Linked DNA regions of Tahibacter amnicola. The protein of the gene in region 2 interacts with the protein of the main gene of each other region in a pairwise test. Links are inferred from orthologs where the notes say so. Each region holds a gene or a part of one and is shown on either strand. Other genes may lie near its edges. The genes, in order: N4264_RS19985 and rsfS.

The links.
Region 1: the proteins of rsfS (region 2) and N4264_RS19985 interact in binary tests that used the Escherichia coli proteins (3 or more experiments, as listed by UniProt). The link is inferred for Tahibacter amnicola from one-to-one orthologs.

What each region holds. Positions count from the first base shown.
Region 1 is NZ_CP104694.1:5,084,973-5,088,114, reverse strand. Bases 280-3,106 are described here. They hold N4264_RS19985 (ATP-binding protein), read right to left. Parts: upstream 2,324-3,106; coding sequence 1,235-2,323; downstream 280-1,234. Other genes in these bases: N4264_RS19980 (DUF3228 family protein), read right to left, coding at 2,833-3,106; N4264_RS19990 (DUF5682 family protein), read right to left, coding at 280-1,238. In the rest of the region: more of N4264_RS19990, read right to left, coding at 1-279; more of N4264_RS19980, read right to left, coding at 3,107-3,142.
Region 2 is NZ_CP104694.1:2,325,416-2,328,643, forward strand. Bases 57-2,969 are described here. They hold rsfS (ribosome silencing factor), read left to right. Parts: upstream 57-1,270; coding sequence 1,271-1,669; downstream 1,670-2,969. Other genes in these bases: holA (DNA polymerase III subunit delta), read left to right, coding at 57-305; nadD (nicotinate-nucleotide adenylyltransferase), read left to right, coding at 302-958; rlmH (23S rRNA (pseudouridine(1915)-N(3))-methyltransferase RlmH), read left to right, coding at 1,772-2,242; N4264_RS09920 (Maf family protein), read left to right, coding at 2,367-2,936. Outside these bases: more of holA, read left to right, coding at 1-56; rng (ribonuclease G), read left to right, coding at 3,081-3,228. UniProt on the Escherichia coli protein: Functions as a ribosomal silencing factor. Interacts with ribosomal protein uL14 (rplN), blocking formation of intersubunit bridge B8.

The DNA.
Region 1 (3,142 bases), 2.8 Mb from region 2 along the record:
TCCAGGCGCGGGCGGTGGGCGTCGCGCTGGCGATCCAGCTGCAGGGTGCCCTCACCGGCCAGCGCATGGCGTTCCAGCAGTTCGTTCACATCAGCCACCAGCGGCGGCAGCGGCGTTCCGGGTGCCAGACGGCCGACCGTGTCGCCGGTCAGCGCCAGCAACGCTTCGCGTAGCACGGGATCGTCCTGCATCGACAGTACGCCACGCGACTGCCACGGCGGTGGCGCGCTGAGCGCTTCGCTGCTCATGGCATCGAGCAATCCGTCAAGGACGTCCACGCGCAACGGTTGTGCGTGACCGCGCAGGTGGGCGAGCAGGTGCATGCGCGTCGTGGCGGCCACGAGGCCCGCCGTCGACACGCTCTGCCTGCCGGCGCGCAGACGGCTGACGACGGCGCGAAGCGCGCGCTCGGCCGCGCCTTCCGCGCCGTGTTCATAAAGCCAACGGTAATAGGCCGGCGATTGCACGCCGGCGCCGTAGCCGCCGAGCGCTTCCAGGCGGCGATCACTGTAGGGGATCAGGAAACTGCCCTGGCGCTGGATCGACGGCGGTACGGCCAGGTGCAGATCCGCCGGACCGGCCGTGGCAGACTCTGCCAGCCGCAGCAACGCCGGTCGATGCCAACCGCCGCAGACGACCAGGACGCGGCCGCCCTCGGCCCGTGCATGCGCGATGCAGTGCGCCATGTAGGTTTCGCGCGCGCGATCGCTGGCGTCGCCGAGCTCACCGGCGCGCAGCTCGTCAAAGTAGGTGGCCAGCCTTGCCGCGAGCTGGTCGGTGGGCAGCGCCTGCTCGAACAGGTGATCCCACAGCGCATCGCCATCATCCAGGCCCAGGCGCTGCGCCAGCGCGCGTTCGCGGGCCCGATGGCGCCGCGCGGCATCCGCATCGCCGACCACCTGCGCACGTCCGCGGGAGCCTTCGTGCCAGTAGGGCAGGTCGATGAATTGAACCTTCGCACCGATTTCCGGGGCCACGCGCAGGGCGATCCATTCCGGCGCGTAGTCGCTGAAGGGCGCATAGCAGTGGTGCGTGTGCTCGCTATCACTGTAATAGCTGAAAATAGCGACGGGCGCGACGTGTCCCGGACGCTGCAGTTCCTCGATACGGTCGTTGAAATCACTGGGGCCTTCGATCAGCACCCGGTCCGGGCGCCAGTCGCGCAGGCGCGCCGCCACCAGCCGCGCGCAGGCGGGGCTGTGGTGGCGGACGCCAATGATCTCGACAGAGGCGTTCACGCCGAGGGCAGGCGGTGGCGGGCCTCGTAGAATGCGCGCCACGCCGTACCGGCGCGCTTGCTCACCTTCTGTTCGAGGTAGCGTCGCAGCTTCTTCAGGTCATCGGCGTTGTCCTTCACCGCGGTGCCCAGCAGCGCCTCGACGATGTCACCCGGGTCGCCCGCGTCGCCGCGCAGGTAGTAGCCGCGCAGGCCCACCGCATGCGCCACGCTGACGGCTTCGGCGGTCGAGAGCACGGTGGATAGCCGCTCCATGCCGCCGCCGTCGGCGTCCAGCCCGGCACGCAGTTCACGGAAGCTGGATACCAGCACTTCGATCACATCATCCGGCGGCGTCAGGCTCACGCCCGACTGGCGCAGGAGCCGTTGCGCCTCGCGCGTGACCAGGGCGAGTTCATCGTCGAGACTGCTGATCGGAAACACGGTCTCAAACGCAAAACGCCGCTTCAGTGCGGCGCTCATTTCATTCACGCCGCGGTCGCGGGTGTTGGCTGTTGCGATCAGGTTGAAGCCCGCGTTGGCATAGATCACACCCTCGTCGCCGGCCAGCTCGGGAACCATCAGCACCCGCTCGGAAAGAATCGACAGCAGGCTGTCCTGCACTTCGGCGGGACAGCGCGTGATTTCCTCGAAGCGCGCGATGCGGCCTTCGCGCATTGCCGTGAGAATCGGCCCCGGCACCAGGGCGCGCGGACTGGGGCCTTCGTTGAGCAGCAGGGCGTAGTTCCAGCCGTACTTGATCTGGTCCTCGGTGGTGGAGGCACCGCCCTGTACGGTCAGCACGCTGGTGCCGGATATCGCGGCTGCCAACAATTCGCTCAGCAGCGATTTGGCAGTACCCGGCTCGCCCACGAGCAGGAGTCCGCGCCCGCTGGCCAGGGTCACCATGGCGCGATCGACCAGGCTGAGCGGAACCATCAGCTTGGCCGGCCGCCCGGTTGCGCTATCCCCGGTGATGAACCGTCGCACCGCGCGCAAACTCAGCTGCCAACCCGGCGGTTTCGGATCGCGGTCACTCTGGATCAGCTCCGCCAGTTCGTCGCCATGCAGGATTTCCGCAGGCGGGCGTTGGACGGCAGGGGGCACGGACACACGTGCGGAGGTTTGTCGGGCCATGGAGGGGGTCGCTCTCGGAAGTGCCCGATGAGCTTAACCAAGGATGGGGGGCAGGGTCACGCCGTCGTCCGCTGCGGCGGATCGGGGCGCGGCGTCCGGGAACGCGTGCTTCGCCACCGGGTTTCAGGGGGGAGAGCGCCGATGGCGAAGCCGCGTGGTCGATACGACCGGAACAGGGTATCGAACATGATCAGCGCGACAGCGCGGCACTAACGAAATGAGGTGCTCGTCTCACAATGCGCTCATCCGGTGCATCCACCTATCGATCCGGGACCGACTTCGCCTTGACGTACTGGGCGATGATTTCCGCACGGCTCGCAGCTGCCTCGGCCACCGCGGGTGGACTGTGTACGAACAGCAGCGCCGACACGGTTGTGCCCAGCGCGCGGACCTGGGGCACCGTTCCGGGAGCGTGCTGGCGCCGACGAGAGGTCGGCGCGACTCGCGCGGCGTCGGCGAAAGCCCGGCGCCGGTGTGTACTAACCGCGCCAGTTCGCGTGTGTCTGCCAGAAGGCCACGCTGCGTTGGTATGCGTCGCGATCCAGCGGCACGCCGGAGCCGCCTTCTTCCACACCCAGCGCGTTGCGCATCATGGTGATCGGCGCCATCGGTGTTTCAACCGGCTCTGCGGTGTACATGCAGCCCACGATGCCCCACTCAGCGGTTGTTACGGTGCCTTCTTTCGCCAGTTGCTCGCGGCTGTAGAGGATGACGATGAGGAAGCTGGCGACTGGCGGCTCAAGACCTTCAAACCAGCGGACCAGCACCGGCAGTTCGTCTTTGGTACGG
Region 2 (3,228 bases):
AAGTGCCGGCACTGATGGGCTGGGTGCTCAACCAGCTGCAATTGATGGTGCGCCTGGCCAGTGCGGCGAATCCGGCCCAGGGATTCCGCGCGGAGCGGATCTGGCCGGCGCGCGAAGGGTTGTACCGCAAGGCCTTGCAGCGCGGCAGTCTGGTCCACTGGGAAACCTGTCTGGCGCAGGCGGCGAAGATCGACCGCATCAGCAAGGGGCGTGGCGCCGGCGATGCCTGGGTGGAGTTTGAGCGCCTGCTGGCGGCAATGGCGCTGCCGCGGTCCACGGCGTTGATTCGAAACATCGCGATATGAGCGACGCGTCCGCGGCTCCCATCGCACTGATGGGTGGCACCTTCGACCCGGTCCACAACGGTCACCTGCGTGCCGCGTGGGAAGCCTCCGCATGGCTGGGCGCGCGTGTCCGCCTGATGCCGGCAAACGTACCGCCGCACCGGCCGCAGCCCCAGGCCCCGGCCGCCGCACGCGCAGCGATGCTGCGGCTGGCCCTGCATGGGCAGGAACGGCTCGTCGTGGACGATCGCGAACTGCGACGCGACAGCCCTTCCTTCACGGTCGATACGCTGCGCGAGCTGCGCGCGGAAGTGGGGGCACGGCACCCGCTGGTGCTCCTGGTCGGCGAGGATGCGTTCGCGGGCCTTGCCAGCTGGCGCGAATGGCGTGAACTGTTCGCGCTGACCCATTTCGGCGTCATGACCCGGCCCGGCCATGAGCCGGCCTGGCCGGGCGAACTCCAGGCCGAGGTCGCAGGGCGGGAGTGCGCACTGGACGGCGACTGGCGGAGCGCCCCGGCGGGGTTCGTCCTGCGCCTGGACGTGACGGCGCTGGAGATTTCTGCCACTGCCATCCGGCAGCAGCTGGCCGTGGGCGAGGAGCCGCGCTACCTGGTTCCCGAGGCGGTACTGGCGGCCATCCGCGCCGAGGGCTGGTACACCCGCCGCGCCTGAGCCCGCCGGTGCGGGCGGACCGGCATCTCCAGTGGCGGTATACTGCGCCCGTCCGGCCCCGGCCGGGCATTCGCCAAAACCAGAGGTATTACACGCTTGGCCACCACCAAAAAGCCGACTTCCAAGACCCCATCCGCTTCCCCGAAGAAGTCCGCGACGCCTCGCACGACGGCGAAAAAACCCGTCGCAAAATCCGCGAGCCCCAAGCTGCCGCCGTCGCAGCGCAAGCCCGCGGCCGCGAAGAAGACCGTCGCAAAGCGCCCCGCCGCCAGGAAAGACATCGCTGCCCTGCAGCCGTCGGTGGCCGCGGCGCTGAAGAAGACCCGCAAGGCGGGCAAGAAGCCGGCGGTGCCGCTGGACATTGTCGAACACCTGCACGCGGAAGTGATCCGCGCGCTGGAAGAGCTCAAGGCCAAGGACATCACCGCACTGGATGTACGCGGCAAGACCACCATCGCCGATTTCATCATCATCGCCAGCGGTACCTCGACGCGGCATGTGAAGTCGGTGTCCGATGAGGTCATCAAGTACGCCAAGAAGATCGGCGTCATGCCGCTGGGCGTGGAAGGCCAGCGTGAAGCCGAATGGGTACTGGTCGATCTGGGTGACATCGTGGTGCACGTGATGCTGCCGCGGGTGCGCGAGTTCTACGGGCTGGAGCGCCTGTGGACGGCCGGTGCCGATGAGTTTTCGGAAGCCGCCAGCGCCTGACCGGCGGCCCGTGCCTCGCCTTCGGCTGAACGCGCCGGCGCCGGGCTTCCTCCGACTCCGGGGTGACCTTCTTTTCGCTGACACCGTCCATCCGGTGCGCCCGTGAGGGCGCGCGTGATCTCGGTCGGCGAACGCATGCCCGGCTGGGTAGCGGAAGGCCTGGCGGAGTACCAGAAGCGCCTGTCGCGGGAACTTCCCCTGGACCTGGTGGAACTCAAGCTCGGTGATCGCGGCAAGGGACGTGACCTGGTGCGGGCGCTGGAGGACGAAGGCGCGGCGATGCTCGCCGCCATTCCCAAGGGGGCCCACGTCGTGGCACTGGATGGCCGGGGCAAGACCTGGTCCAGCGAGGAACTCGCGGTCCAACTGGGGCAGTGGCGCATGCAGGGGCGCGATCCGGTCTTCCTGATCGGCGGGCCCGACGGCCTGGCCGCTGCTGCGCTGGCGCGCGCGGACCAGCGCTTCTCGCTCGGCGCCTTGACCCTGCCACACATGCTGGTGCGGTTGATTCTCGCCGAGCAGTTGTATCGCGCGGTCAGCCTGCTGGGAAATCATCCCTACCATCGCGCGTGACGCGCGGTTTTTCCATTGTGAATTTGTGGTTAAGTGATGCCGATGCGCCGCTTCGGGCGTCGTCGGGCTCGCGCGGGAGGGGTTAGACTCCGACCCAGGCCGCTCTCGAAAGGATATGGACCGTATGCTCTACCTTGCCTCCCAATCTCCGCGGCGGCGCCAATTGCTTGAGCAGGTCGGACTGCGGTTCAGCGTGCTGGACGTGGATGTCCCGGAGTTGCGCCGTGCGGGTGAACCGCCCGAGGACTATGTGAGCCGGGTGGCACGGGAAAAGGCCGGCGCGGGATTTCTCGCCGTTGCTGCGGTCGAGCGCGCTGTCGTCCTGGGCGCCGATACCGAGGTGGTACTCGATGGTGACATCTTCGGAAAACCAGCCGACGCCGCGGACGCCCTCGCGATGCTGCGGCGCCTGTCGGGCCGGACTCACCAGGTCATCTCCTCCGTCTGGGCGGTCAGTGCGGGTCGCGAGGAACACGTCACCCAGATTTCCGAAGTCACCCTCGCCCCCCTGGATGAGGCCACCATCGCGCGCTACATCGCGACCGGCGAACCTTTCGGCAAGGCCGGCGCCTACGGCATTCAGGGGCACGCGGCCGCCTTCATCGCCCATCTGTCGGGCAGCCATTCCAGCGTGATGGGCCTGCCGCTGCACGAAACCACGCGACTCCTGTCGCATTTCGGCATTGTCGGATGAACGCCCATGGCCGGCGTGGCATCGACAAGGCCAACAAGGCCCGGCTATAAACCCGGTTCCCTGACGCCGGTCACTCCGGTCCGACCGGTTCAGTTCTGGTCGACCGGGGGGTCTGGTTCAGGTCTGCGCTGACAAGGTAGCCCCGTGAGCGAAGAAATACTGATCAACGTGACGCCGCGCGAAACGCGCGTGGCCGTCGTCGAAAACGGCATGTTGCAGGAAGTGCACATCGAGCGCGCCCTGCGACGTGGCTATGTCGGGAATATCTACAAGGGCAAGGTCAGCCGGGTCA